3 regions of the Streptomyces sp. NPDC020875 genome follow, and region 3 is predicted to be linked to each of the others. Evidence: riboswitches for the same ligand, from Rfam matches in the RefSeq annotation. Region 3 holds a riboswitch; each other region holds the start of a gene.
What was found. Region 3 has a riboswitch for cobalamin ahead of AB0G74_RS27985 (CbtB domain-containing protein). Riboswitches for the same ligand answer to the same signal wherever they lie in the genome.
Positions count from the first base shown of each region.

Region 1: another riboswitch for cobalamin. It lies ahead of metE (5-methyltetrahydropteroyltriglutamate--homocysteine S-methyltransferase); the one in region 3 lies ahead of AB0G74_RS27985 (CbtB domain-containing protein).
Region 2: another riboswitch for cobalamin. It lies ahead of AB0G74_RS21930 (cobalamin biosynthesis protein); the one in region 3 lies ahead of AB0G74_RS27985 (CbtB domain-containing protein).

Region 1 is NZ_JBFADP010000041.1:15,108-25,085, forward strand. It holds partial or broken gene AB0G74_RS23195 (hypothetical protein) at 178-363, opposite strand; gene AB0G74_RS23200 (AAA family ATPase) at 546-1,754, shown strand; gene AB0G74_RS23205 (VWA domain-containing protein) at 1,773-3,353, shown strand; gene metE (5-methyltetrahydropteroyltriglutamate--homocysteine S-methyltransferase) at 3,473-5,791, opposite strand; cobalamin riboswitch at 5,975-6,127, opposite strand; gene AB0G74_RS23215 (carbon-nitrogen hydrolase family protein) at 6,267-7,226, opposite strand; gene AB0G74_RS23220 (nitrilase family protein) at 7,223-8,194, opposite strand; gene AB0G74_RS23225 (cytosine permease) at 8,191-9,639, opposite strand; gene speB (agmatinase) at 9,649-9,978, opposite strand, start outside.
Region 2 is NZ_JBFADP010000037.1:79,393-89,370, reverse strand. It holds gene AB0G74_RS21940 (inorganic phosphate transporter) at 1-1,259, shown strand, start outside; gene AB0G74_RS21935 (hypothetical protein) at 1,272-1,493, shown strand; cobalamin riboswitch at 1,728-1,870, shown strand; gene AB0G74_RS21930 (cobalamin biosynthesis protein) at 2,109-3,107, shown strand; gene AB0G74_RS21925 (cobyric acid synthase) at 3,285-5,054, shown strand; gene AB0G74_RS21920 (putative cobaltochelatase) at 5,051-7,165, shown strand; gene cobO (cob(I)yrinic acid a,c-diamide adenosyltransferase) at 7,170-7,769, shown strand; gene AB0G74_RS21910 (cobyrinate a,c-diamide synthase) at 7,763-9,319, shown strand; gene AB0G74_RS21905 (ZIP family metal transporter) at 9,685-9,978, opposite strand, start outside.
Region 3 is NZ_JBFADP010000058.1:25,537-35,514, forward strand. It holds gene AB0G74_RS27960 (AraC family transcriptional regulator) at 1-315, shown strand, start outside; gene AB0G74_RS27965 (VOC family protein) at 255-647, opposite strand; gene AB0G74_RS27970 (hypothetical protein) at 769-1,230, opposite strand; gene AB0G74_RS27975 (hypothetical protein) at 1,460-2,839, shown strand; gene AB0G74_RS27980 (CbtA family protein) at 2,962-3,789, opposite strand; gene AB0G74_RS27985 (CbtB domain-containing protein) at 3,816-4,055, opposite strand; adenosylcobalamin (AdoCbl) riboswitch at 4,066-4,206, opposite strand; gene AB0G74_RS27990 (histidine phosphatase family protein) at 4,326-4,925, shown strand; gene AB0G74_RS27995 (exonuclease) at 5,022-5,672, shown strand; gene AB0G74_RS28000 (SigE family RNA polymerase sigma factor) at 5,713-6,216, shown strand; gene AB0G74_RS28005 (hypothetical protein) at 6,213-6,521, shown strand; gene AB0G74_RS28010 (hypothetical protein) at 6,974-8,173, shown strand; gene AB0G74_RS28015 (serine hydrolase domain-containing protein) at 8,208-9,305, opposite strand; gene AB0G74_RS28020 (DUF1775 domain-containing protein) at 9,513-9,978, shown strand, end outside.

The DNA of each region.
Region 1 (9,978 bases), on a different contig from region 3:
CGGCGGTACCCGGACATCCCTCGGCTCGTCCCGGGAATCCAGCGGGAACGCGGTCCGGGGCGTAGACCCGCCCGATCTCCGGATCGGTGGCGCGGAAGCCGTTTCCCGGCTCCTCACCGAGCTCGGGCCGGTCCGGGTTCCGGATCAGCGGGCCGTCGCCGCTGACCGGCCCGGATGGAGGACGACCCGATGGTCACGGACGAGTGCGGGCACCGTCAGCCGCCGTACGTTCCGATCGCAGCCGAACCCGTGGGTCAGTACCACCGTCGGCCCCCGCGGGGCGCCGGTGACGGTGACATGGTTCCCGCGAGCGATATCCGGACCGGCCGGTCCCTCAAGCCCCGTACCCGGTCCGCCTCGCACTGTCCACAGGCCCTTTCCGGACAGCGGGACCCGCCCGGTCCGGCCGTACGGCCCCGTGACGAAGGCACCCGACGGCGGCCGTCGCCGATTTCCGGCCGCCCGGCTCCCGCCCGGGCTCCGGGCGCGCTCCGGGTGCGCCGTATCGTCGGACCCGGCAGGGCGACGGATCGGAGGAGCTGAACATGAACGCGGGGGACGCGGGGGGCGCGGGGGACACGGCCGGGACACTGCGGGCGATCCGCGACGAGCTGTCGGACCGCTTCTACGAGCGGGCCGATGTGATCCGGACCCTGATGGTGACGCTGCTCGCCGGACAGCACTCGCTGCTGCTCGGACCGCCCGGCACGGCCAAGTCCGAACTTGCCCGGGAGCTGACCGCCAGGATCGACGGGGCGTCCTACTGGGAGATCCTGCTCTCCAAGTTCACCGCGCCGACCAGGATGTTCGGACCCGTCGACGTGGCCGCGCTGACCCGGGGCGAGTACCGCCAGATCTACGACGGGCGCGCCACCACCGCCGACATCGCCTTCATCGACGAGATCTTCAAATGCTCCACGGCCGCGCTCAACGAGACCCTGGGCTATCTCAACGAGCGGATCTACCACCCCGAGAGCGGTGGCGAACCCGTCCACTGCCCCCTGATCGGGGCGATCACCGCCAGCAACGAACTGCCCGCCGGTGAGGACACCGCCGCGATCTACGACCGGCTGCTGGTCCGGATCGAGGTCGGCTATCTCGCCGACCCCACCCACTTCGCCGCCCTGGTCCGCTCCGCCGTACGCCGCCCGGAGGCACCGGTCAGAACCACCGTGACCCTCGCCGAGCTGCGGTACGCCGTCGAGGAGTCCGTTCCGGCCGTCGACGTCCCCGACCCGATCGTGGACGCGATCTGCGCCCTGCGGGCCGCCCTGCGCCGCAAGGAACTCATCGCCTCCGACCGCCGCTGGCGGCAGGCGGTGGGCCTGCTCCAGGCATCCGCCTACCTCGACGGCCGCCCGGCGGTCACCGACGCCGATCTGCCGGTACTCGGCCATGTGCTGTGGGACTCGCCCGCCCAGCGCCCCACCGTCGAACGCGAACTGCTCCAGCTCGTCAACCCGGACGCCAAGGAGGCCCTCGACCTCGCCGACACCATCGACGAACTGGAGTCCCAGCTCGACGCGATGGCCGGACAGTCCCGCGAGGCCCTGAGCGAGTGGGTCATCAAGAAGGCCCACAACAAGCTCGCCACCGCGGGCAGACGCCTGGAGGAACTGCGTACGGAGGCGGCCGGCGCGGGCCGCTCCACCACCGCCATCGACCGGGTCGCGGTCCGCCGCAGAGCCGTCCGCGCCCGCGTCCTCACCGAGGCCCTCGGCATGGACGAGAGCACGGCGCGGTCCCAGCTCTGACGGCGGAGGGCGAGAACGATGGACACCCGGCCGTACGATCCGGACGAGGCGCCGGACGCCGTACCCCGACGGCACACCGGCACCGTCGTCGCCGACCGGTACGACCGGATGGCCTGGCGCGACACCTGCGAACAGTCGGCGGCCCTGCGCGAACTGGTCACCGAACTGAGCGCACGGCACGAGCACGCCGCCGACCTCCTCGCCGATGTGTTCCTGGCGGCCTATAAACACGCCCCACGGCTGCGGAGCCCGGCCGAGATGTCCCCCTCCCGCCTGGTGAACCATCACATCGTCGGCGCGCTGATGGAATCACCCGAGTTCACCGGCGTACGCCGCGAGACGGCGGGCGACCCCTACGCCGCCGCCGTTGCCGTCCTCGCCCAGGCGACCGAGCTGCGCCGGATCCTCGAAAACACCCACGACGCCCACGAGCGGGCCCTGCGGGCCGAAACGGCCCGCTGGAACCCCGGGGACGCGGCGCCCCGGCCGCCCGCCGCCGAGGCGGACGGGCCCGACGCCGCCCCCGACTCCCCGGACCCCGGCACCGATGCGCGGACGAGTACCGCCGACGCCGAGCGGGCCGCCCGGTCCGAGGCGCGGCAGGCGGCCCGGGACGCGGCCCGGGCCCTCGCCGAAGCCGCCCCCGGCATCCGCGCCGCCGCCCGGAACGCGACCGCGAACGCCGCCCGCGCCGTCGCGGAGGAGGCGGCACTGATGCGTGCCTGGGGCGTCGGCCCCGGCGAACTGGAACGGATGCCCTACGACCGGCGCGCCCGGCTCGCCGAACGGCTGCGGACCGGCGGACTCGCCCGCTGGGCCGAACTGATCGGCCGCTTCCGGGAGATGGCCGCCGGTGAACGCGCCCGCAAGGTGGAGAATGCCACCGGCGAACTGGTCGGTGTCACCCTCGGCGACGACCTCTCCCGGATCATCCCCTCCGAACTGGCCAACCTCGGCCTGCCCGAACTCCGCGCGGTCTTCGCCGCCCGCTACGCCGCCGGTGAGCTGATGCTCTACGACAGCCGGGGCGAGCGCCCCACCGGCCGGGGCGCCGTGATCGCCTGTATCGACACCTCCCACTCCATGTACGTCACGGGGCCCGGCGGAGTCCCCCGGGAAGCCTGGGCCAAGGCATGCGCCCTCGCCCTGCTGGACCAGGCCCGCCACGCGAAACGCGACTTCGTCGGCATCCTCTTCGCCGCCGCCGACAAACTCCGGGTCTTCCGCTTCCCCGCCGGAGAACCCGTCGACATCGACCGGGTGATCGACTTCGCGGAGACCTTCCTCGGCGGCGGCACCAGCTATCAGCGCCCCCTGACGGAGGCCCGGGACATCCTGGCGGCCGAGTTCGCCGACACGGCCCGCGCCCGGGGCGACATCGTGATGCTCACCGACGACGAGTGCGAGGTCACCGAGGAGTGGACCCGCGACTGGAACGAGGCCAGAACCCGGCTGGGCTTCCGCGTCTTCGGCCTGGCCGTGGACGCCCCGCGCGCCGCCCGGACCGACTCCGTACTGGAAGCCCTCTGCGACAACCTCCGCTCGATCGAGGACCTGACGGACGTCCGGACGGCCGCCGACCTCTTCCGGCTCATCTGACCCGGCTCATCCGACCCGGCGACGCGGGTCCCACCTGACGCGGGGCGGCATCCCCGGGACCCGCCGCACGCCCCCCTTGGGGCGCGGACGTCCACGCGCCCGCGCCCCGGGGCCGTACGTCAGCCGTCGGAGAGTTCCGCGCGGACCGTGCGGGCCGCGGTGACCAGGTTCTCCAGGGTCGCGCGGGTCTCCGGCCAGGCGCGGGTCTTGAGACCGCAGTCGGGGTTGACCCAGAGGCGTTCGGACGGGATGGCCTTCAGGGCCGTACGCAGCAGGCGGGCCGCTTCCTCGGGGGACGGGACGCGGGGGGAGTGGATGTCCCAGACGCCGGGGCCGGCTTCGCGGGGGTAGCCGTGGGCGGCGAGTTCGCGGGCGACCTGCATATGGGAGCGGGCGGCCTCCAGGCTGATGACATCGGCGTCGAGGTCGTCGATGGCCTGGACGATGTCGCCGAACTCGGCGTAGCACATATGGGTGTGGATCTGGGTGCCCGGTGCGACGCCTGAGGTCGTCAGGCGGAACGCCTCCGTCGCCCAGGCCAGATAGCCGGCGTGGTCGGCGGAGCGCAGGGGGAGGGTTTCGCGGAGGGCGGGTTCGTCGACCTGGATGACGGCGGTTCCGGCCGCCTCCAGGTCGTTGACCTCGTCGCGCAGGGCGAGGGCGACCTGGCGGGCGGTGTCCGCGAGGGGCTGGTCGTCGCGGACGAAGGACCAGGCCAGCATGGTGACGGGGCCGGTGAGCATGCCCTTGACGGGGCGGTCGGTGAGGCTCTGGGCGTAGGAGGTCCAGCGGACGGTCATCGGTGCCGGGCGGGAGATGTCCCCGGCGAGGACCGGCGGGCGGACATAGCGGGTGCCGTAGGACTGGACCCAGCCGTTCCGGGTGGCGAGGTAGCCGGTGAGCCGTTCGGCGAAGTACTGGACCATGTCGTTGCGTTCGGGTTCGCCGTGGACCAAGACATCGATACCGGTCTTCTCCTGGAAGGCGACGACCTCGGCGATCTCGGCCCTGATGCGTACCTCGTAGGCGGCGGTGTCGAGCCGTCCGGCGCGCAGGTCGGCGCGGGCCGTCCGCAGTTCGCCGGTCTGCGGGAAGGATCCGATGGTGGTGGTCGGCAGCGGCGGCAGGCCGAGCCGGGTGCGCTGGGCGACGGTCCGTTCGCCGTACCGCTGCGACCGGCGGGTGTCCGCGCCGGTGACCGCCGAGGTACGGGCGCGGACGGCCGTGTCGCGAGTGATGGGGGAGTTCGCGCGGGAGGCCAGCGCGGCCCGGTTCGCGGCCAGTTCGCCCGTGATGGTGTCGGTGCCCCGGCTCAGGCCCTTGGCGAGGGTGACGATCTCGGCCGTCTTCTGCCGGGCGAACGCGAGCCAGCGCAGGACCTGCGGGTCGATGTCGCGTTCGAGGGCCGCGTCCAGCGGGACGTGCAGCAGGGACGAGGAGGCGGCGACGTCGACCCGGTCGGCCAGGCCGAGCAGGGTGCCCAGGGTGGCCAGCGACTTCTCCAGATCGTTGATCCAGATATTGCGGCCGTTGACGACGCCCGCGACCAGGCGCTTCCCGGGCAGTCCGCCGACGGCGGCCAGCTCGCCCAGCTGGGCGCCCGCGTGCTCGGTGAAGTCGAGGGCGAGCCCTTCGACCGGCGAGGCGGCGAGTACGGGCAGGGCCCGGCCGAGCCGGTCGAAATAGGAGGCGACCAGCAGTTTCGGACGGTCCGTCAGGGCGCCGAGATCGCGGTAGGCGCGGGCGACGGCGTCGAGTTCGGCCGGGGTACGGTCCTGGACGAGGGCGGGCTCGTCCAGCTGGACCCAGTCGGCGCCCGCCGCCCGCAGGTCGGCCAGGACCTCCGCGTAGACGGGGAGCAGCCGGTCCAGCAGGGTCAGCGGATCGAAGTTCCCGGCCACCCCGGGCGCGGGCTTGGCGAGCAGCAGATAGGTCACCGGGCCGACCAGCACGGGCCGGGCCGTCAGGCCGAGGGCCAGCGCCTCGGTCAGCTCCGCGACCTGCCGTCCGAAGTCGGCGGTGAACACCGTGTCGGGCCCCAGCTCCGGCACCAGGTAGTGGTAGTTGGTGTCGAACCACTTGGTCATCTCCAGCGGCGCCACGTCCTGGGTGCCGCGGGCCATGGCGAAGTAGCCGTCGAGCGGGTCGTCGGCGAAGGCCGTACGGTGCCGGGCCGGGATCGCGCCCACCATCACGGTGGTGTCGAGGACGTGGTCGTAGTACGAGAAGTCACCGGTGGGGACCTCGTCGATACCGGCTTCGGCGAGTTCGCGCCAGTTGGCGGCGCGCAGCTCGGCGGCGGTGGCCCGGAGGGCGTCGGCGGTGGTCCGGCCCTTCCAGTAGCCCTCGACCGCCTTCTTCAGCTCCCGGTTCCGCCCCTGCCGGGGGTAGCCGTACACGGTGGCCCGGGCCGCCGCGGCTGCGGACTTCGATGTCACGGAGATCTCCTTCACGAGATGAATCCCTGAGATCCCGGCGACGGGACGAGGCTGCGAAGGAGTGACGTACCGGCGGTGCCGGCGCGCCGGTTCGGCGCGGATCACCGCTGGTTCGTACGCCGACCCGCCCACGAGGTCACCGGGATGTCCGCGCGCGGAATCGTCCGCGTGCGGGCAACGGGCAGGTCTTCGGACTCGCGGGCACATCCACCGGATTCCCGGCGGACACCTACTGGCCGTCGCTTCCCAGACCCGGCCGGGCCCAGTGCGTATGACGGCGGTCGTTCCCGCTCACCGCTGCGGGGCAGTCCCGGATTCCCACCGGGTTCCCTCTTACGACGCTCCCGTCCGGCTGACGGGGCGAACCAGCTGCGCCGGTCAGCTTACGGTGCCGCCGGGCACACTGTCAGGGGAGGTCCGGCAGCCGGACCTCCCCCGTCCCCGTGATCCCCGCGTCCCGTGGCCCCGGGCGCCCTCAGTCCGTGAAGTCGACCCCGCTGTCGCGCCGGGTCCGGTCGACGGAGAGGGAGAAGACGTCGGGGCGGCCGTAGTGCCCGGCGACATCGAGGTCCAGGGTCTCCCCGTACCGCCCGGCGGTGTCCAGGGTCGCCGTGAGCAGCCGCGCCTCGCCGTAGACCGGTGGCATCACCCAGGAGCCGTCCGGGCCCGCGACACTCGAACCCCCGGTGAAGAGCAGACCGTCCTCGGGCGCGTCCGGACCGACCCCGGCCCGGTAGGCGGGGAGCAGATCGGCGGGGACGTCGTCGGTGGAGAGCACCAGTCCGGCCGAGACCACGAAGCAGCGGCCCTCCAGCGCGTACGAGCGGGCCGCGATCACATGGCTCTCCGGCATGTCGGGCCAGGCCGCGACATGGATCTCCTCGTGCTGCGCGTGCAGGGAGTGCCGGGCCAGCGGATGGAAGTGCTCCCAGCAGACCAGCGACCCCACCCGGCCCGCCGGGGTGTCGACGACCCGCAGTCCCGCCCCGTCGCCGGGCGCCCAGACGATCCGCTCGGTGTGGGTGGGCGTCAGCTTGCGGTGCACATTGAGGGTGCCGCCGTCCGGGCCGATCGTCAGCAGGGAGTTGTAGAGGGAGCCGGAGGCGGGCGCGGCCCGCTCGTTGAGGCCGAGGACCACCGTCACCCCGTGCTCCCGGGCGGCGGCCCGGACCGGGGCGAGGGCGTCGTCGCCCCCGGGGTCGAGTACCGGGCTCTGCTCCAGCAGCCGGGCGTACCAGCGTCTGGCCTCGGCGTCCCGCCACCCCGCGAGGCCGAACACCCAGGCCGGGTAGCAGGTCAGCCATGTCTCGGGGAAGACCACGAGATCGGCGCCCGCCCGCGCGCCGTCGGCGATGTGGGCCGCGGCGCGCCGCAGCGACTCGTCCAGGTCGAGCAGGGCGGGCGGCTGCTGGACGACGGCGACGGTGGTGGTCATGACGGCTCCTCCCGGGTACGTCCGTACAGCGCCGGACGCCGGTCCGCGTGGACGTCGTTCAGTTCACTGATGGCCTTGTCCCTGGCGTCGGCGAGGGGGAGGGCCGCCGTGAGGACCGCCTCCTCGCCGAGGCGCAGTGGTGTCACGGGGTAGCCGTCGGCGTCGATGATCGCACTGCCGCCGAGCCAGTCCTGGCCCCGTTCGGTGCCGGTCCGGTCGGCGACGGCGACGAACATCCGGTTGACGGCCGCGTCGGCCTGGACGCGGACGATCTCACCCGGCCGCTCGCCCTCCGGCCTCGGGTACAGCGGCCAGTTGACCGGGCCGCAGAGCAGTTCGGCGCCGTCGAGCGCCGCCAGCCGTACCCACTCGGGGAACTCCAGGTCGTAGCAGACCATGAACCCGATCCGGCCGTACGGCGTGTCGACGACCGGCGGCGGCCCGTCCCCCGGGGTGAAGCCCCAGGTCTTCTCGCCGTTCCACAGATGAGCCTTGCGGTACGTGGCGCGCAGCCCGGTCCGGTCGACGAGGGCGGCGGAGTTGTGGACCGCGCCGTGCTCGCCGCGCTCCGCGAAGCCGCCGACGACGACCAGGTCGTGCCGGGCGGCCAGCGCCTCCCACTCCCTGATCGTGGGGCCGTCGGACGGCTCCGCGACGGACCGGAGTTCGTCCGGGCCGGTGAAGACGTAGCCGGTGTTCGCCAGCTCGGGCAGGACGACGACGCGGGCGCCGCGGTCCGCCGCCGTCCCGATCGCGGTACGGATCCGCCGCCGGTTCCCCTCGGGGTCGCCGACCCGCGGCGCGATCTGGCAGACGGCGACCGTGACCGTGCTCGCGGACACCGCCCCGGGGCCGCCGGTTCCGGCCCCGGCCCCTCCGGCCGTGCTCCCGGTCGCTCCGGTGGTTCCGGCGGCACCGGTGTCAGCGGTGCCGGTGGTGTCGGCGGGGCGGTGTGCGGGCACGCTCATCGGGCGGCTCCCTCCAGCTCGATCTCGCTCGCCGCGCGGGCGGCGGCCTCCGCCTCATGATCCAGGTTCCGGGAGAACAGCAGATACAGCACGCCGGAGACGGTCAGTCCGACGGCGAAGGAGAAGTCCGCGCCGCCGAGGGCGTCCGCGACCGGGCCGACGTAGAAGCTGGTCGAGAAGAAGGGGACCATCGAGATGAAACCGATGATGTAGGCGGCGACCCCGCGCCAGGCCCAGCGGCCGTAGATGCCGTCCGGCTTGAGGATCTCGGCGATGGCGTACTTGCCCCGGCGGACGAAGTAGAAGTCGACCAGGTTCACCGCCGTCCACGGGACCAGGAAGTACAGCATCATCAGCACGAAGTTGTTGAAGCTGCCGATGTAGTCGTCCGGGATCAGCAGGGCGACCACCAGCGACACGATCCCGACCACGACCAGTCCGACGATCCGCAGCCGGACGGTCGGCCGCACCTTGCGGAAGCCGTCCAGCGCGCTGGCGCCGGTGAGCATCGCGCCGTACGCGTTGACGCCCATGATGGAGATCAGCGCCAGCACCGAGGCCATGACGACGATCAGACCGAAGCCCGGGAAGAGCAGATCGCCGACCTCGCGCAGGGCGATGATGGGGTCGGGGTCCGGCAGATAGCTGGCGAGGATCGCGCCGAGCGACATCAGCCAGACGGCGGAGAACGCGGCGCCCGCGTAGACCGCGGTGATCAGCTTCTTCGCGGGCACCTTCGCCGGGAGGTAGCGGGTGTAGTCGGAGACGTAGACCGAGTAGCTGATGTTGTATCCGGCGGCGAGGGAGAACTGCACCAGGAAGGCGGTCAGGTCCCAGCCCGCGGTGGCCGCGGGCACATCGGCCGGGGTCGGCTCGCCGCCGAAGTGGACGATCGCCACCACGGTCAGTACCGCGAACACCACGACCAGCAGATACGTCAGCCAGCGCTGGACGAAGTGGAGCAGGTCGTGCCCGACGACGGCGATCACGATGGAGACCGCGATCAGTACCGGGTACCAGAAGTACTCGCCGCCCGGCAGCAGCAGCCCGAGGCCCTGCTCGGCGAGGACCGTGTCGAAGACCAGGAAGCCCACATAGACGAAGACGGTCGCCGCGAACGGCACGGTCGAGCCCCGGCTGCCGAACTGCGCCCGGGACTGGATCATCTGGGGCAGGCCCATCCGGGGGCCCTGGTTGGCGTGGAAGGCCATGAAGAACGTTCCGGCGCCGACGCCGAGCACGATGGCCAGCACGCTGTACCAGACGCTCAGCCCCATGGAGGCGCCGACGAACCCGGCGACCATCGTCGGCAGGACGAAGTTGCCGGTGAACCAGAACGGTCCCTGGTGCCAGACCTTGCCGTGCCGCTCGGACGAGGGCACATAGTCGATGGAGTGCTGTTCGATGGCGGAGTCGCGCTGGGTCGCGGTGTCCGAGAAGGTCATGGCCTTCCCCTAACGCTCGTGCGGCCGGTCGGCCGGGCGGGGCAGGTGGTCCGGCGTCATCGCCGAGAGGATCTCGTAGCCGGTGTGAGCGGCGGCGACGGCCGTGAGCTGGGCGTGGTCGTAGGCGGGGGACACCTCGACCACATCGGCGCCGACCAGCCGGGTGGCGCGCAGGGCGCGGATCATCGCGAGCAGTTCGCGGCTGGTCAGTCCGCCCGCCTCGGGGGTCCCGGTGCCGGGGGCGTGCGCCGGGTCGAGGACATCGATGTCGACGGAGAGATAGACGGGCCGGTCACCGAGGCGGGCGAGCATCCGCTCGATCGCCCGGGGCAGGCCCTC
Region 2 (9,978 bases), on a different contig from region 3:
TGTTCGATTTCACGAACGGTTTCCATGACACCGCCAACGCGATGGCGACGACCATCTCGACCGGCGCCATGAAGCCCAAGACCGCGGTGGCCATGTCCGCCGTGCTCAACCTCGTCGGCGCTTTCCTGTCGGTGGAGGTCGCCAAGACGATCTCCAGTGGCATCGTCGACGAGGCAGGCATCACCCCAGAAGTCATCTTCGCGGCGCTCGTCGGCGCCATCCTCTGGAATCTGCTGACCTGGCTGGTCGGACTACCGTCCAGCTCGTCGCACGCCCTGATGGGCGGTCTGATCGGCGCGACCGTCGCCTCCGTCGGCTTCAGCTCGGTCAACGGCGGCACGGTGATCACCAAGGTCCTGATCCCGGCCATCGCCGCTCCGCTGGTCGCCGGCCTCGCCGGCTACATCGGCACCCGGCTGACGTACCGGATCGGCCGCAACACCGATCTCAAGAGCACCGACAAGGGGTACAAGGCGGGTCAGATCGCGTCCGCGGGTCTGGTCTCCCTGGCGCACGGCACCAACGACGCCCAGAAGACCATGGGTGTCATCACCCTGGCCCTGGTCGCCGGCGACATCCTCGCCCCCGGCTCCAACCCTCCGATGTGGGTCATCGTCTCCGCCGGTGTGGCCATCGCCCTCGGTACGTACCTCGGTGGCTGGCGCATCATCCGCACCATGGGCAAGGGCCTGACCGACCTCCAGCCGCAGCAGGGCTTCGCCGCCCAGACCAGCGCCGCGACGGTCATCCTGGCCTCCTCGAACCTCGGCTTCTCCCTCTCCACCACGCACTCCTGCTCCGGTGCCGTGATGGGCGCCGGTCTGGGCCGCAAGGGCGGCGTGGTCCGCTGGTCCACCGCCACCCGGATGTTCGTCGCCTGGGGTCTGACCCTTCCGGCCGCCGGTCTGGTCGCCGCGGCCTCCGAGTTCGTCACCAAGCAGGGTGACTGGGGCGTCGCCGCCGTGGCGGTCTTCCTCGTGGCCTCCTCCGCCGCGATCTGGATCGTCTCGCGCCGCCAGGTCGTCGACCACACCAATGTGAACGACGTGAACGACGACGAGGACGACACCACCGGCACCGGCGCCTCCGGCGACGGCCAGGAGTCCCCCGGCGTCGTCACCACCGCCATGGCCGCCGTCACCCCGCCGCCCGCCGGTGTGATCGACGACGGCGAGCTGAAGACCACCATCCCCTCCGCCACCCCTTCTTCCGCGCCGTCGGCCCCCGAGACCGGTCCGGCCAGCCCGGCCGCGGTGTAAGGACGTATCACCATGAAAATCGACTGGGAAGCCCTCGGCTCCGTCTTCGGTGTCAGCCTCGTCGGCACCGTCCTCCTCGTGGGCCTGTTCGCCCTGGGAGTCATCGGCCTGACCAAGCAGGAGGCCGCGGCGGCCAACGGCGGCTCCGCGCCCCTCGCCCGTACCGGCGCCTACGCCTGCTTCGTGCTCTGCACGGTGGCGGTGGGGTACGGGATCTATCTGATCGTCACCTGATCACCGCGGGTCGCTCCTGACCTGCTGATCCCGCTGATCACCGTCAGCACCCCGGCCCCCTGGTCCTCCGCGATCAGCTCGGGCCCCGGCCGTCCGCACGGCCGCGGAGAGCCGGGTCCGACCCCCCGACGGGTCGGACCCGGCTCTCCGTATTCCCGGCCGTCATCCCGGCCGCAACCACCGGATGTGGCCCTGCGCACACTGCTCCGTCGCAGGTCAGGGGCGAGTTGACGGCCCTTCTCACCCCGTGGTGGACTGCCGGGGCCACTACGGAGGCAGCAGAGGAAGCCGGTGCGAATCCGGCGCGGTCCCGCCACTGTCACCGGGGAGCACATCCCCGGGAGCCAGGAACTCTCGCCGCCGTTTCACGTCGAACCAGGGCGCGGACACCCTGAGTGAGGACAATTCGCCATGCGCGGCATCGTCACGGCCCCCGCTCGCGGGGCCGCACCCGGGTCCCCCGGCGCTTCCGGTTCTCCCGGTTCTCCCGGTTCCTCCGGCTCTTACAGTCCTTCCGGTTCTTCCCGTTCCTCCGGCTCCTTCGGGGATCAGCCGGACGGCCGGGACACCTCCCGCGCCGCTGCCGCCTGCTACGGCTCCCCCGGGCGCTGAGCGATGCGAGCCGACCGGGTCTTCGCCATCGGCGCCACCGCCGGTCTCCTCGGCGATCTACTGCTGGGCGACCCCCGCCGGGGCCATCCCGTCGCCGCCTTCGGGCGGGCCGCGGGCGCGGCCGAGCGGCTGCTGTGGCGTGACCACCGGGGCTGGGGCGCGCTGTACACCGCCGGGTGCGCGGGCGGCGCCGCCGCCGTCGCGGCCGTGGCGGCCCGGGCCGCGCGCCGGGAGCCCGCCGCCGCAGTGGCCCTGACCGCCGCCGCCACCTGGGCCGTCGTCGGGGGTACGTCGCTGGCTCGGGAGGCCGGGGCGGTGGGCGCGGCGCTGACCGCCGGGGACCTCGACGCCGCCCGGGAGCGGCTGCCCCATCTCTGCGGTCGTGATCCCCAGGCGCTGGACGGGCCGGAAATCGCCCGGGCCGTGGTCGAGTCCGTCGCCGAGAACACCTCGGACGCCGTGGTCGGCGCCCTGGTGTGGGGCGCGGTGGCGGGAGTGCCGGGTCTGGTCGGATTCCGCGCGGTCAACACCCTGGACGCGATGGTGGGGCACCGTTCGCCCCGTTACCGCCGGTTCGGCTGGGCGTCGGCCCGGCTGGACGACCTGGTGGGCGCCCCGGGGGCCCGGCTGACGGCGGCGCTCGCCGTGGTCGCGGGCGGGGACGCCCGGGGTGCCGTACGGGCCTGGCGGGCGGACGCCCACCGGCATCCCAGCCCCAACGCGGGCCCGGTCGAGGCGTCGTTCGCGGGCGCGCTGGGTGTCCGGCTCGGCGGCACGCTGGCGTACGGCGGCCGGGTCGAGCACCGGGCCGTGCTGAACGGCGGGGCCCGGCGGGTCGCCGTCGGGGACATCGAGCGGGCGGTACGGCTGTCGCGGCGGGTGAGCGCGCTGGCGCTGGGGGTATGTGTCGCGGGGCGGCTGATCGCCGGGAGGGCGGCGGGGCGACGGCTCACGACATCCGGAACGGCGTCCGGGCGGGCGATGGTTGCCCGGGGCGGGTGACGGTTTTCTCCGCGACCGGGCGTCGGTCCACAGGGCCCGACGGGATTTCCGGGCGGGGTCCAACATGAGATCCGGGACGCGCGGCGGACGGACGGCCGCTGTCCCCGGGGACGACGGCACGACTTATCGGCAGGGCCTCTTCGGAGGCATCGGGCAGGACGGAAGGGGGTGGCGGCGATGGCCGGGCGGAAGCGCGGCGGCGGGCTGCTGGTCGCCGGGACGACGTCGGACGCGGGCAAGAGCGTGGTCACCGCGGGGATCTGCCGCTGGCTGGCGGGCCGCGGGGTGAAGGTCGCCCCGTTCAAGGGGCAGAACATGTCGCTGAACTCGTTCGTGACCCGGGACGGTGCCGAGATCGGCCGGGCCCAGGCGATGCAGGCGCGGGCGGCCCGGATCGAACCGACGGCCCTGATGAATCCGGTGCTGCTGAAGCCGGGGGGCGACCGGACGAGCCAGGTGGTCCTGCTGGGCAGAGCCGTCGGCGAGATGAGCGCCCGGGGGTATTTCGGTTCCGGCGGGCGGCGCTCCGAGCTGCTGACCACGGTGCTGGAGTGCCTGGAGGAGCTGCGGGGCACGTATGACGCCGTGATCTGCGAGGGGGCGGGCAGTCCGGCCGAGATCAATCTGCGCCGTACGGATCTGGTGAACATGGGCGTGGCCCGGGCGGCCGAGCTGCCGGTGCTGGTGGTCGGCGACATCGACCGCGGTGGGGTCTTCGCCTCCTTCTTCGGTACGACGGCCCTGCTGGACGCGGTGGACCAGCGGCTGGTGGCGGGGTATCTGATCAACAAGTTCCGGGGGGACGCGGGGCTGCTGCGGCCGGGGCTCGACATGCTGACGTCGGTGACGGGCCGCCCGTTCTACGGGGTGCTGCCGTACGCCCACGGGCTGGGTATCGACGAGGAGGACGGGCTGCGGGTGTCCCTGCGGGGCGCGGTCCGGGAGTCGCTGGTTGCGCCGCCGGTGGGCGAGGAGATCCTGCGGGTCGCGGTCTGCGCGGTGCCCCTGATGTCGAACTTCACCGATGTCGACGCGCTGGCCGCCGAGCCCGGTGTGGTGGTCCGGTTCGTGGACCGGCCCGAGGAGCTGGTGGACGCCGATCTGGTGGTCGTGCCGGGCACCCGGGGCACGGTCAGGGCGCTGGACTGGCTGCGCCGCCGGGGGCTGGCGGACGCGTTGTCGCGCCGGGCCGCCGAGGGGCGGCCGGTGCTGGGGATCTGCGGTGGTTTCCAGCTCCTCGGCGAGCTGATCGAGGACGACGTCGAGTCCCGGGCCGGGACGGTGGAGGGGCTGGGGCTGCTCCCGGTCCGGGTGCGGTTCGCCGCCGCCAAGACGCTGGCCCGGCCGTCGGGTTCGGCGCTCGGGGAGCCCGTCGAGGGATACGAGATCCATCACGGGGTGGCCGAGGTCCTCGGGGGTGAGCCGTTTCTCGACGGCTGCCGGGTCGGGGCGGTGTGGGGCACCCACTGGCACGGGTCGCTGGAGAGCGACGGCTTCCGCCGGGCGTTTCTGCGCCGGGTGGCCGAGGCGGCGGGGCGACGTTTCGTCCCGGCGCCGGACACCTCGTTCGACGCGCTGCGCGAGGAGCAGCTGGACCGGCTGGGCGAGTTGATCGAGGAGCACGCCGATACGGACGGGCTGCTCCGGCTGATCGAGTCGGGGCCGCCCCCGGGCCTGCCGTTCGTGCCGCCGGGCGCGCCGGACCCGGTTCCGGACGGCTCCTCGCCCACTGGAGCGGACCCGGAGCCGGAGTCGGGTGGCGGCGAGGTCCGGGCTCCGGGGTCCGCCGTACCGGACGAGGAGTCGGCGCCGTCGCGTCGGCGGAGCGCCACGGACGACCCGGTCGGCATACCCGGCGCGGGCGGTACAGGCGGTACAGACAAGACGGACCGCACGGCCGACTGGGCCGACTCGGAAGCGGACAACGACCCGGAGGGGGAGGCATGAGCACGACGCCCTATCCGTTCACGGCCCTCGTCGGCCAGGACGATCTACGGCTGGCCCTGTTGCTGAACGCGGTCTCGCCGCGGGTCGGCGGAGTGCTGGTGCGCGGCGAGAAGGGGACCGCGAAGTCCACCGCGGTCCGGGCGCTGGCGGCGCTGCTGCCGTCGGTCGCGGTGGTGCCGGGGTGCCGGTTCTCCTGCGATCCCCGGGACCCCTACCCGGACTGCCCGGACGGGCCGCACGAGTCGGGTCCCGGCGGGGAGCGGCCCGCGCGGATGGTGGAGTTGCCGGTGGGCGCCTCCGAGGACCGGCTGGTGGGCGCGCTCGACATCGAGCGGGCCCTGGCGGAGGGCGTGAAGTCCTTCGAGCCAGGACTGCTCGCCGACGCGCACCGCGGCATCCTCTACGTGGACGAGGTGAACCTCCTCCACGACCATCTGGTGGATGTGCTGCTGGACGCGGCGGCGATGGGCGCCTCGTATGTGGAGCGCGAGGGCGTCTCGGTGCGGCACGCGGCCCGTTTCCTGCTGGTGGGGACGATGAATCCGGAGGAGGGCGAGCTGCGTCCGCAGCTGCTCGACCGGTTCGGGCTGACGGTGGAGGTGACCGCGTCCCGGGAGCCGGAGCAGCGGGTGGAGGTCGTCCGGCGGAGGCTGGCGTTCGACGACGATCCGGTGGCCTTCGCCGCCCGCTGGGCGGGCGAGGAGGAGGCGCTGCGGGGGCGGATCGCGGCCGCCCGGGCGCTGCTGCCCGGGGTCCGGCTGGGGGACGGGGTGCTCCGGCAGATCGCCGCGACCTGTGCGGCGTTCGAGGTCGACGGGATGCGGGCGGACATCGTGATGGCCCGGACGGCGACGGCGCTGGCGGCGTGGGCGGGCCGGGAGGACGTGCTGGAGGAGGACGTCCGGCAGGCGGCCCTGCTGGCGCTGCCGCACCGGCGGCGGCGGAATCCGTTCGACGCGCCCGGTCTGGACGAGGAGAAACTCGACCGGACGCTGGACGAGTTCGCCGATCAGGGCGACGGCCCGGAGGACGAGCCGGATCCCGGCGGTGAAGGGCCCGACGGCGGCGGTCCGGACGGGGGCGGTCCCGACGGCGGTGGCGGTGCCCCGCCTCCGCCGCGCTCCGGGGACGAACCGGGCGTCGAGCGAAGTGGGCCCGACAGCTCCGACGGCTCCGACGGCTCCGACGGGCGGGACGCCCCGCCGGGGGGCGAGACCGCGCCCCAGGAGGCCGGTGCGGGCGCGGCGCCGGGCAGTGGCGGCGGTGAGCGGCGGCCGGTGGCCGCCGGTGAGCCGTTCCGTACGAAGGCGCTGACCGTGCCCGGTACGGGCGACGGGGCCGCGGGCCGCAGGTCCCGGGCGCGGGCGGAGCACGGCCGGACGACGGGTTCGCGTCGTCCCCGGGGCGCTCTGGGCACCCTGCATCTGGCGGCGACGATACGGGCGGCGGCGCCGCATCAGCGGGCCCGGGGGCGGGGCGGGCCGGGTCTGGTGGTGCGCCGGGACGATCTGCGGCAGTCGGTGCGCGAGGGCCGGGAGTCCAATCTGGTGCTGTTCGTGGTGGACGCCTCGGGGTCGATGGCGGCGCGGCAGCGGATGGGCGCGGTCAAGGGCGCGGTGCTGTCGCTGCTGCTGGACGCCTATCAGCGCCGGGACAAGGTCGGTCTGGTGACGTTCCGGGGCCGGGAGGCGGAGCTGGCGCTGCCGCCGACGAGTTCGGTGGACGCGGCGGCGGCCCGGCTCGACCGGCTGCCGACCGGGGGCCGTACGCCGCTGGCGGCGGGGCTGTTGAAGGCCCATGACGTACTGCGGGTGGAGCGGCTGCGGGATCCGGCGCGCCGTCCGCTGCTGGTCGTGGTCACCGACGGCCGGGCGACCGGTGGTCCGGAGCCGGTGGCGCTGGCGTCGCGGGCGGCCCGGTTGTACGCCGCCGACGGGACGGCGTCGGTGGTGGTGGACTGCGAGTCGGGTCCGGTCCGGCTGGGTCTCGCCGGCCGGCTCGCGGGTGATCTGGGCGGGACCGCCGTCACGCTCGACGGGCTGCGGGCCGAGGCGATCGCCGGTCTGGTCAAGGACGTTCGAACCGCTGGTGACAGCAGAAGGGCAGCGTAAGCCGATGCCGCAGGGACAGCCGTCCGTCGTTCCCGACGACGGGCTTACCACCCGTCAGCGCCGTAACAGGCCGCTGGTGATGGTGCATACGGGTAAGGGCAAGGGGAAGTCGACGGCGGCTTTCGGGCTCGCGTTGCGGGCCTGGAACCAGGGCTGGCCGGTCGGGGTGTTCCAGTTCGTGAAGTCGGCGAAGTGGAAGGTCGGCGAGGAGCGGGCGCTGAAGGTTCTCGGCGCGACCGGGGAGGGCGGCGCCGTCGACTGGCACAAGATGGGCGAGGGCTGGTCGTGGGTGCAGCGCGACCGGCAGTTCAGCAACGAGGAGGCGGCCCGGGAGGGCTGGGAGCAGGTCAAGCGGGATCTGGCCCGGGAGGCGTACCGGCTGTACGTCCTGGACGAGTTCGCCTATCCGCTGCACTGGGGGTGGGTGGACACCGCCGAGGTGGTCTCGGTGCTGCGGGACCGGCCGGGCAACCAGCATGTGGTGATCACGGGCCGGAACGCCCCGGAGGAGCTGCTGGACTTCGCGGACCTGGTGACGGAGATGACGAAGGTGAAGCACCCGATGGACGCGGGTCAGAAGGGCCAGCGGGGCATCGAGTGGTAGCACGTCTCGTCGTCGCGGCGCCCGCTTCGGGCAGCGGCAAGACCATGGTGGCGACCGGGCTGATGGCCGCGTTCGCGGAGTCGGGGCTCGCGGTCTCCCCGCACAAGGTGGGCCCGGACTACATCGACCCGGGCTATCACGCGCTGGCCACCGGACGGCCCGGCCGGAATCTCGACGCCTATCTGTGCGGTCCCGAGCTGGTGGCCCCGTTGTTCGCGCATGGCGCGGCGGGGTGTGATCTGGCCGTCGTGGAGGGCGTGATGGGCCTCTACGACGGGGCGTCGGGGCAGGGCGAACTGGCGTCCACGGCCCATGTGGCAAAGCTGCTGAAGGCCCCGGTGGTCCTGGTGGTCGACGCCTCGTCGCAGTCCCGTTCGGTGGCGGCGCTGGTCCACGGCTTCGTCTCCTGGGATCCGGAGGTCCGGATCGGCGGGATCCTCCTCAACAAGGTGGGGTCGCCGCGGCACGAGGAGCTGCTGCGGGACGCGCTGGAGTCGGTGGGCGTCCCGGTGCTGGGGTCGCTGCCCCGGGGGCCGGAGGTGGCGACGCCGTCGCGGCATCTGGGGCTGGTGCCGGTGGCGGAGCGGAGCGCCGACGCGACGGCCGCGGTGTCGGCGATGGCGGCGCTGGTCCGGGCCCACTGCGACCTGCCGGGTCTGCTGGCCCTGGCCCGTACGGCTCCCCCGCTGACCGGTCCGGCGTGGACTCCGGAACCGGCCGGGGAGCGGCTGGAGTCCGCCCGGCCGGAGCCGTCGCACACGGCCATACCGGCGGCGGTCGCCACCGGGGCGATACCGGTGACGGCCGGATCCACGGCGGTCGCCGCCGGGGCGGCCGGTGCGGCGGGCGGCCCGGGCGCGGGGCTCGCGGCGGGCGGACCCGGGCCGCTGCTCCGGGGCGCCCCGGTGGGCGTGCCCGGGCCGGGGCACGGGGCGGGACCGGGTGCCCGGCGGGCGGTCGTGGCCGTCGCCGGGGGCGCGGCGTTCACCTTCGGGTACGCGGAGAACGTGGAGTTGCTGCGGGCGCACGGCGCGGAGGTCGTCGTCTTCGACCCCGTACGGGACACGGAGCTGCCCGAGGGGACGTCGGGGATCGTCATCGGCGGCGGGTTCCCCGAGGTGTACGCGGACGCGCTCTCCGCCAACGAGCCGATGCGGCGGGCCGTGGCCGCGTTCGCCCGCGCGGGCCGTCCCGTCGCGGCGGAGTGCGCGGGGCTGCTCTATCTGACGAAGTCGCTGGACGGCAGGCCGATGTGCGGGGTGCTCGACGCCGAGGCCCGGATGACGAAGCGGCTGACCCTGGGCTACCGGGAGGCGGTCGCCGTCGGCGAGAGCGTGCTGGCCGCCACGGGCAGCCGGATCCGGGGCCACGAGTTCCACCGGACCGTGGTCGAGCCGGGCGCGGGTGCCGATCCCGCCTGGGGGCTGCTGCGGCCCGAGCAGCGGACGGAGGGCTTCGTCCAGGGCGGGGTGCACGCCAGCTATCTGCATACGCACTGGGCGGGCACGCCCGAGGTCGCCCGCCGCTTCGTGGCGAAGTGCGCGCGATGAACGAGGGGCCCGGAGACGCTTCCGGCGGTCCGGGGACCGGTGACGCGATGTCCCCGGCGGGGACGTCCCGGGCCGCCCGCCGGTCGGCGGGGCCCGGGCGGCGCCGGGCGCGTCGGAGGCGCCGGGCGGATCTTCGGTGCCGGGCGGGACGCAGGCGCCGGACAGGTTTGGAGCGCCGGGCGGAGCCGGGACGCCGGGCAGGTCTCGGGCGTCGGGACCGGTGGTGGCCGGGGCGGGCGGGCGGAGCGGACGAAGCCTTTGAAGAATCGTTTTTCCTGCGCCTATGCCTGAGTCTGCGCCTGGGTGAGGTCGCGGAGCCGGGTACAGGGCCGGGTGCTCCCGGCGGGGCGGCGGCCGGGGCGGGGTCACTCGCCGAGGCCGACCACCAGCCAGATGAAGCCGACGCCGCCGACCGTGCAGAGCAGGGTGGAGCGAGCGGGGTGGGTGTGGTGCGCCTCGGGCAGGATCTCGGCGGCGGCGAGATAGAGCAGGGCACCGCCGAAGAAGCCGAGATACGCCCCGAGGGCTTCCACGGGGATGGTGAACAGCAGGGTCGACGCCGCGCCGACGACCGGGGCGCACGCGTCGGCGAAGAGCATCGCGAGGGCCTTCTTGCGGGTGTTCCCGTAGGCGCTGGTGAGTGTGTAGGTGTTGAAGCC
Region 3 (9,978 bases):
CTCCTCGACGGCGGCTCGACGGTCGCCGCGACGGCCGAGGCGACAGGGCTCGGCGTCCGGCGGCTGCACCGCCGCTCCCTGGAGGTCTTCGGCTACGGCCCCAAGACCTTGGCCCGGATACTCCGCCTCCAGCGCGCCCTCGCCCTGATCGGCCGGGGCACGCCCCACGCGACCGCGGCGGTCTCGGCGGGCTATGCCGACCAGGCGCATCTCGCCCGCGAGATGCGCCTGCTGTCGGGTCTGACGCTCAGCTCCTACTGGGCGTCCGCGAAGAGCGACACGCCCATCCCGTCGGGATCGAGCACCACGGCGTAGCGCTGCCCCCAGACCGCGTCCCACGGCGCGAGATGCGACGCGTACCCGGCGCCGACCAACTCGTCGTGGAGCGCGTCCACGGCGGCGGCCCCCTCGCACCGGAACGCCAGCCCGATCCGCTCCCCGCCGACGGGCCTGGTCCAGGACGGGTCGTACGACGTGATGACCTCCTCGGTGTCCCACAGCACCCGCACCCCACCGGGCGTGGTGGCCTCCGCATGCGGGGCCCCGTCGGAGTCGGCGGGCACGTCGAGCCCGAGTCGGCGGTAGAAGGCGAGTGATGCGGCCATGTCGGAGACGACGAGGCTGATGGCGTCGAGTCGTGCGTTCATGCCGCTCACGGTAGGCGCCCGGCCGGAACCGGGTCTTGAACCTTTCGGACACGGGCGGGGCGGCGGCGCGGCCGAAAGGTCGAACCCGCCGGACCCGAGTCCGGGCTCGGGTGGCCGACGGTCAGGCGTAGGTGAGCCAGATGGCGTCCGTCGTCCCTCGGTACCAGTCGCCCGCGTTGTACAGGAAGACATCGCTCCAACCCACGTTTCTGCCCGGCCGAGCCTGGAAGGTCGTCCCCAGACACGCGGTGGAGTAGCCGGCGCTGAGGAAGGTGTCCGGGCAGCTCGTCGGCGTTCCGTGGGTCGACTGGACGACGGCTTGCATCCGGATCGCGTTGGGGGCGTGGTTCGTGACCACCAGAACCGGCTGGATGTAGTTGGCGCTGCCGAGGACGAAACAGGTCTGGTAGATCACGCGGGTCGTCACCGGATGGTGGGTCGTCGATCCGCATTTGGTGGTCCAGCCGGGGTTCCACGGCTGCCACCGGCCGGTGTTCGCGGCGGCCTGCGGCGCCGTCACGAGCATGGTCGCGAGCACGGCCGCGACGGCCGTCAGGAGGGCGATGGTTCTCGATCTGGTCATGGTGGTCCTTCCCGTCTCGGAGTCCGGAGGAGCCGCCCCTTCGAAGCGGGGCCGGTGAAGTCGCGCGACCGGTGGGGCTTCTGCCGGGTGCCTCGCTTCACCGTACGGACGGGGCCGGACGGGTGATGTCGTCGTACGGCACGCGTGGCCGGAAGCCCTCGGCGGCCGGTGGGGCGGTCAATGGGAGCAGCACAGCGGGGGTACCGGCCCAAGGATCGAGGCTCCAGCGATGACCGAACTCCCCGACGAGGCACCCCGGGCGGGCGCCGCGGACCCCGTCGCGCGGCGGCGGGTGGCGCGGGCCGTGCGGAGCGCCGTGGGGGTACTGGGTGCCCTCGCCGTGCTCCCCGCGGCCCTGGCCTTCGGGTCGCCGTCCGCCACCGCGACACCGGGGCTCGGGCCCGTACCCAGGCCGACCGGGCCCGTGGTGGCCCCGGGACCCGGGCCCGTCGAACCGGGGCCCGGGCTGCCGCGCCCCGATATCACCACCGCCGACGAACCGGGGGCCGCGCCGCCCGCGAGGCCGGTCGCGCTGGTGACGCTCGGGGACGGCTTCCTCGCCGGGGAAGGAGCGCGCTGGGCCGGGAACGCGGAGGGGCTCGGCGGCGACGGCGGCGTTCCGGCCGCGCTGCGCGACGCCACGGACCGGACCAGGACCGGGGCGTCCGGAGCCGTACCGCCACGGGTCTATACCGACGACTGCCGCCGCTCCGATGTCCTCACCCTCACCACGGATACCGTCCACCACCACAACATCGCCTGTTCGACCGCCGGGGCCGAGGCGCCGTCCCGGGCCGTACGGAGCCACGAGGCGCAGCTCGAACAGTTGCGGAAGCTGGCCGCCCGGTACGACGTACGGACCGTCGTCGTCTCGATCGGTGGTGACGACGTCCGGCTGACGGACACCATGAAGGCATGCGCCGCCGCCTGGCGCGACCGTACCGACTGCTCGACCGACCGGCGGATCACCGGCCCGGCGGCCGAGCGCGTCGCGGCGGTCGGGGAGAAGGTGGCGGCGGCCGTCGCGTCGGTACGGGCGGCGGCCGATGGCACCGGTTCGCTGCCACGGGTCGTCGTCCAGTCGTATCCGCTGCCGCTGGCCTCGGGAGACCCGGACGCGACGACCCGGCTCGACGAGAACGGCCGGGACCGCTGGGGCGTCGCGGGCTGCCCCTTCTACGACCGTGATCTGCGCTGGCTCGCCACCGGGGTCGGCGGCGCGCTCAACGACCGGATCAGGGCCGCCGCCCGCCGCTCCGGCGCCGACTTCGTGGACGTCGGCGGGCTGCTCGAAGGCCACCAGGTCTGCGGCGGCCGGGCGGCGCGGACCGCCTTCGCCGCCGACGGGACGATCGCCTCGCCCGGCGCCGAACGGGCGGAGTGGGCCCGGTACGTCCCCCGGACCGCGGCCGAACCCCCCGCCGACGAGGCCCGGGAGGTCCTCCACCCCAACTACTACGGGCAGCGCGCGTTGAAGCGGTGCCTGGGGGAGGTCGTGGCGCGGCTGGCGGCCGTACCGGGGGCCGCGCCCGTCGAGGCGGTCTGCCGGGGCGCGGCCGGGATCGCGCCGGAGGACATCGCCGTGACTTTCCCGGCCGCGACCGGCTGACCCGGGTACGCGGGCGGACGGCACCCGTGCCCCGCCGGAGGAGATCCGGCGGGGCACGGGTATGCGCGCGGGCGCCTCGGAGGCCCGGGACCTTCCGGGCGGGCGGGCCCGGTCCCGTAACGTCAGCCGGTCGCCGCCACCGCCCCCGTCCCGGCCGGGCGGGCCTTCGCCGGGATCAGCAGCCGCTCCGCCAACTCCCCGAAGACCAGGCCGAACACCGCCCACAGCGTGGCCTGTACGGCGAGTGTCGCGAGCCGGAACTCCCACAGCACAGCCGCCGGGAACCCCTTCGGCACCTCGTCGAACGACGGCAGGAAGGCATACGCGAGCCCGACGGCCAGGACCAGCCCCGCCGCCGCGATGACCGCCGCGTGCCAGGTGCCGGTACGGGGCGCCAGCGCGCGGCCGGCGATCACCGCCCCCACCGTGAGCGCCACGCCCAGTACCACCATGAGGAAGTAGAGGGTGGTCCGCTGCCCGATGGTGTCGGGATCGCCGACGGCGGGCGGATTCGGCGGGTACTTCAGAAACGGCACGACATAGACGCTCAGCAGTGTGCCGACCGCCACCAGCAGGGCCGTGCCGCGCGGCCCGAAGCGGCCGGTCCGGCCGAGCGCCGCGCAATAGGCGAGCGCCGCGATCCCGCCGACGGCGACCCCGAAGACGAGGACGCCGGTGGCGAGTCCGGCGGTCGACTGCACGGCCCGGCTGACGAGTTCCTCGCCGCCGCCGTGGTCATGGGCGCCCGCCTCCTCGAACGCGATGGCCGCGTCGACCGGACCCTCGCCCAGGAAGTACGCGACGGCCAGGGCGCACACCCCGGCGATCAGGCCCGCCAGCATGCCCCGGACCAGCAGCGCCCGGACGGTCCGGGAGCCGGTGGGCACGGGGGCGTGCCGCTCGGTGTCGGTGTCGGAGTGGATATCGGTGTTGATGTCCGTCGGGTTCATCCGCCGTCTCTCTCCCGTACCGGGGTTCAGTGGCACGGGAAGCCGAGCAGATGACGGCCGTCGTGGACCCATTCGTGGACGCTCTCGCCGGAGACCAGGGCGACCGCGCCCTGCTCGGCGCCGACGAAGTAGAGCAGGATCAGGGCCAGGACGCCGGTGAACAGCGCCCAGGGGGCGATCTCCCGGAGGGAGAGGGGAGTGACGGCGACCGGCGTGCGGGCCGGTGCGGGGGTGAGCGGAGCGGCGGGTACGGCCGACTGGGCCATGACAACCTCCAGGGGGAACAACGCGTCCCGTTCGTGGTGCCCGAGACGAGGACGCCGGGTCTGACTTCCCGCCGGGGAGACGGGTACACAGTGGCGCGACCGTGCCGGATTTGCACCGGACTTCCATCACATCCTCGTCATGTCCACGCGACCGTACCGTGCCCGAACCTCCGCCGCCATGGCGCGTATTCGACTACTCGGGGCCGGATCCCGAGCCCGGGGCGGAAGATGGGACGGACGGCCACAGGAGCGGCCGGAGGGGACGGTGATGTGGTGGTACGGGTCACCCTGCTGACGGCGGCGGCGACCGCGGCGGTCCGCGCCGCCCGGTTCGACCCCGGCGAGGGACTGGACGAGCCGGGCCGGGCCGCCGCCCGCGCCGCCGCGCACCGGGTACCGCGTACCGGACGGACCGTCCTCGCCGGGTCCTCCGCCCGCTGCCGGGAGACCTGCGCCGAACTCGGCCTCGGCCCCGGGCCCCGGCTCGAACCCGGCATCGCCGACTGGGACCTGGGGCGCTGGCGGGGCCGCGGACTGGACGAGACGGCCCGCGCGGAACCCGACGCGATGGCCGACTGGCTCGGCGACCCCGCGTCGGCCCCGCACGGCGGCGAGTCACTGCTCGACCTCCGCGCCCGCGTCGGCGGCTGGCTGGACGGCCTCGCCGAAGGCCCCGCCGGGCACCGGGTACTCGCCGTCGCCGAACCGGCCGTCGTCCGCGCGGCCGTACTGCACGCGCTGGCCCTGCCCCCGGAGACGTTCTGGCGGCTGGACGTACCCCCGCTGACCCTGACCGACCTGTCGGGCGACGGCCGCCGCTGGAACCTGCGCCTCGGTACGCGGCTGGAGGGACGGGACGCGGGACCGTGACGCGGGGGCCGTGACGTCCCCCCGGCCAGGGGTCGGGTGCCGGGCCGTCCGCAAATCCGTGGCCCGCCGGAGCCGTACCCGTCTACGCTGCGCCGCGTGAACCCACCCAGCGGTCCGACCGACCCGCCCGCCACCGGTCTCCCCGAGCTGTACGTTGCCGTGGACGTCGAGGCCGACGGGCCCATCCCGGGGCCGTACAGCATGCTCTCCCTCGGCATGTCCGTCGTCGGCCGCCCCGAACTCGCCTTCTACACCGAACTGCGGCCCATCTCCGACGAAGTCGTCCCCGAGGCCCTCGCCGTCTCCGGGCTCGACCGCGACCGGCTGCTCCGCGAGGCACCCGCCCCCGAGGCGGCGATGGCCCGGGCCGCCCGCTGGGTGGACGGGCTGCGGAAGACCGGCCGCCCCGTCTTCCTCGCCGCGCCCGCCGTCTGGGACGGCATGTTCGTCCACTGGTACTTCGTCCGCTTCACCGGCGCGAGCCCCTTCGGCGCCACCGGCGCCGGAATCGACCTCCGCAGCTACTGGATGGGCCTGACGGGCGCCGAATGGCGCCGCTCCCACAAGAGCACCATCAAGGCGGCGACCGGACTGAAGGGACTTCCGCACACCCACCACGCGGGCGAGGACGCGGCCGAGCTGGCCGCCGTCTTCGACGCCGTGCTCCGGCGGTACGCCCCCGGGCCCGGGGAGCGGCCCCGCCGGGGCGGCGACCCGCGTCGCGGCGCCCCGGACGGCGCCGCGTAACGTCGGCGGGGATCCGTACACCGGCGAGGAGAGCTGACGTTTGACCGAGGAGGAGTTCACGGACTTCTACACCCGCTCCGTGCACCGGCTCACCGGCCAGCTGTACGTCATGACCGGCGACTTCCACGAGGCGCAGGACGTGGTGCAGGAGGCGTTCGTCCGGGCCTGGGGGCACCGGCGGCGGCTGGCCGAGGACCTGGGGCCCGAGGCGTGGGTGAGGACCGTGGCATGGCGGCTCGCCGTCAGCCGGTGGCGGCGGGTCGTCCGGGGCCAGCGGGCCTGGCGGCGGCGCGGCGACCCCGCCGTCAGCGACGGCCCCGGGCCGGGCGCCGTCGATCTCGAACGGGCGCTGCGGGGGATGCCCGCGCGGCAGCGGCAGTGCGCGGCGCTCTACTACGTCTGCGATCTGCCCGTGGACCGGATAGCCGCCGAGACCCGGCTCTCCACCGGAACCGTGAAGACCCACCTCTCCCGGGCGCGGGCCAAGCTCGCCGGACTGATCGACGACCATCCTGCACGGACGACGGACGGGGGATCGCCGTGACGACCGACCACGACGAACTGGTGGCGGACCGGCTGCGGACGGCCGCCGCGCGGGCCGCCGGGCGGGTACGGCCCGCCGGGGCGGCGGTCATCACCGGCCGGGCCAGGGCCAGATCGCGGCGGCGCAGGGCGGCGGGGGCGGGGCTGTTGTGCGCGGTGGCGGCGGTGGTGGCGCTGCTCGTGGCGAGGCCGGACGCGGGGCCGGGGCCGGGCCCGGTGGAACCCGCGTCCGGCTCGCCCACCCCGATGGCGACGTCCTCCCCACCCCACCCGAGCCCCTCGCGTACGATGCCGACGCCCCCCTGATACGGCCCGCGCCCCGCCGGTGGCTCGTCGCGCATTTCCGCCCCCTACGCCTTCGGCTGAGCGCTTCACCCCGGAACCTGTGGGCGGCCCCCACCCACCATTGCCGACCACCCGCCGTCGGTGGCTTGTCGCGCAGTTCCCCGCGGCCCTAAATGCCCTCCCAGGCATCGCCCCTGAAGAAGAGGGGCCCGTCTTTCGGCGAGGGCGGCAAGAGAGGCAACCAGGGGCGCGGGGAACTGCGCGACCAGCCACGGCCGGTCCGCGGACCGCCGACAGCATCAGGCCGCAGGGCGGGACCCGGGTAGTTGGCCTCAGCCGGAGGGGCGAGGCGCTGGGGGTGTCTCCATCGGCGGAGGCGATTCGTGAGGTGCGTCACAGCGTGTCAACCCCACAGGGGCGAACGTACGTATGCGTGTCGAGTAATCGACCGTACGAACCGTACGAGGAGCCCGATGGCCGACCAGTCCCTGACCGACGACCGCCCGACCGCCGGGCCGCCGGTGCCCGTGCCGCGCGGCGGCCCCGGGGAGGCGGGGGAGCGGGCGGGGCGGCAGCGTGCGACCGCCGTGGTCGGGGTGTACGCCGCGAGCGTCGTCGTCCATCTCGTCGTACTCACCGCGATGCTGCCGCCGGGCTGGTCGCTGCGCGACCGGCTGCTGTCCTGGGACGCCGCCCTGTACGTCGACATAGCCACCGACGGCTATCCGACCGGGTTCCACTACCGTGACGACGGTGAGCTGACCGGCAACAATCTGGCCTTCTTCCCGCTGTTTCCGCTGCTGGTACGGGCCGTGCACCGGCTCACCGGGCTCGACGCGGGCGGGGTCGCGATCGCCCTGGCGCATCTCTGTCTGCTCGGCGCGCTGTTCGCCGTACACGGCCTGCTGTACCGGTTGTACGACGAGCGGACCGCCCTCGCCGGGATCGCGCTGCTCGCCGGGGCGCAGCCGATGGCGATCACCTTCCAGATGGCGTACAGCGAGTCGCTCTTCCTCGCCCTGGCCGCCGCCGCGCTGCTCGCCGCGCACCGGGAAGCCTGGCTGACGGCCGGGTTCCTGGGGCTGCTGACGGGACTGACCCGCCCGGCGGCCTTCGCGCTCGCGGTGGCGCTGGCGGTCGCCGCCGTGCTGGCGGTGCGCGCGGACGGGCGGCTCGGCCGGCGTCGGGTCGCCGGGGTGGTGCTGGCGTGTTCGGGGACGCCGCTGTATCTGCTCTGGGTGGGGGAGCGGCTGGGGCAGCTCGACGCCTGGTTCGTGATCCAGGAAGCCGGGTGGGGGACCCGCTGGGACAACGGCGCCGCGTTCTTCTCGTTCCTGACGGAGACCGCCGGACGGGCCGAGGGCTGGGTGCCGGTGAGTACCGCCGTCCTCCTGGTGGGGGCCGTCTGCCTCACGGTACTGGCCTGGCGGCGCGGCACCTGGCCGCCGCTGCTGGTGTACGGGACGGTGATGGTGGTGCTGACCCTGGCGCAGAGCAACTACTACCACTCCAAGCTGCGGCTGCTGGTGCCCGCCGTGATCTTCCTGGTGCCGGTGGCGGTGGTGTTGGGCCGGGCGAGGACGCGTACCGCCGTGGCCGTGCTCGCCGTCGCGACCCTCGTCGGCAGCTGGTACGGCGCCCATATGCTCACCGTCTGGCGGTACGCCATCTGACTGCCGGGCCCGCCCCGGCGCCGGGTGCCGCCGGTCAGCTCTCCAGCGGTGTCACCGACAGATCGTCCCCGAGGGCTGTGGCTATCTCGGCCACCCGGGAGTGGTCGGCCAGTCCCCGGGTCAGATAGGCCACGCCGTGGCCGCGTTCGGAGGACCACCAGCCCGCCGAGCCGCCGATGCCCCCCTTGGCGATCTTCGTACGGTCCCGGAGCAGTCCGAGCGTCCAGGTCAGTTCGGTACCGAAGACCTCGTCGTGACCGGTCGCCTGGGGTGCCAGGAACTCCCGGTGGACCTCGGGTCCGAGCAGTTCGGCCATCGGCCCGGCCGGATCGGTCAGCCCGCCGAAGAAGCGGGCGGCCGACGAGGCGCTGGTGTGGAGGTTGACCGTGCCGAAGACCGATCGCCGCCACCGGGCCGAGTTGACCGTGGCGAGTTCCAGCGGGCCCGCCGGGATTTCCAGCCAGGGCGCGGACGGCAGCCGCTCCGCCCAGTCGGGGGCGGCGTACTCCAGTTCGGCCACCCGGCCCAGTTCGCCGTCCGGCACCCCGAACCAGGCGTCCAGGCCGAGTGCCGGGCGGACGACCCCGTTGAACATCTCGCCGAGGGTCGTTCCGGCGCCCGCCCTGAGGGCGCCGTCGATCAGATGCCCGTACGTCAGCGCGTGCTCGCCGATCGCCGTACCGGGCTCGTACTCGGGCGGTGCCGCCGCGAGCCCGGCCCGGAGCGCCGCGTCGTCGAACGGGTCTGCGCCCCGCAGGGTTTCGGGGAAACGGGGCTGGCCCGCCTGGTGCGAGAGGACCCGGCGCAGGGTCACCCGCTCCTTCCCGGCCCGCCCGTACTCCGGCCAGTACTCCGCGATCGGGCGGTCCAGCTCCAGGGCGCCGTCCCGGACGGCGGCCAGGGCCGCGACGGCGGCGAACGGTTTGGAGAGCGAATAGGGCTGGACCAGGGTCGTGGCGTCGAACGGCCGGGTGCGGCCGGAATCCGCCCAGCCGCCGGTGAGCCGCACCACCTCCCGCCCCCCGCGCCAGACCGAGAGTCCGGCGCCGGGCTCCCTGCCCTCGCGGACCAACCGGTCGAAGATCTGGCGTACCCGGGCGTACGGTGCCTCGGCGAAATCATCGCTCGGCATGACAACTCGACCTCCTATACCCCTGGGGGGTGTTGGCGAGAATGCGAGAATACCCCATGGGGGTATAGGGGGTCAGGGTCTTTGCCCGGGGCGCGGTGTCGTGAATGATGTCCCCGGCACCTCCGGCACGGCAGGGACCCGACAGCGCCAGGGGTTTGCCGGGGGTGGTCCGACGCGCAACTTCACGGCACACACCCGAGGAGAACCATGAGCAGCTCGCCCCTGTCCCGCCGAGCCCGGCGCGCCGCGCCCGCCGCCGCGTTCGTCTGCGGGCTGGCCCTCGTGATCGGGACCGGCCACCCCGCCGCCGCCCACGCGGGGGTCACCGCTTCCGAGCCACGGGCCCTCGCGAAGAACGTCACCCTCACCTTCACCTCCGAGGCCGAGTCGGCGAAGGCCGGACTCATGAAGGTCCAGATCGCCCTCGCCCAGGACATGTCGTCGGCGGCGGTCACCCTGAAGCAGGCCCCGAAGGGCTGGAAGTTCACCCACTCCCAGGGCGGCTACACCATCAGCGGCGCCGCCCTGCCGGTCGGCCGGGACGTGGTGCACAGCGTCGTCGTCCAGCAGCTCCCGGACGCGAAGGAACTGGTCTTCCGGGTCCTCGAAACCTACGGCGACGGCTCCCAGGCCCGCTGGCTGGAGGAGCCCCGGGCCGGGGTGAAGTCCGAGA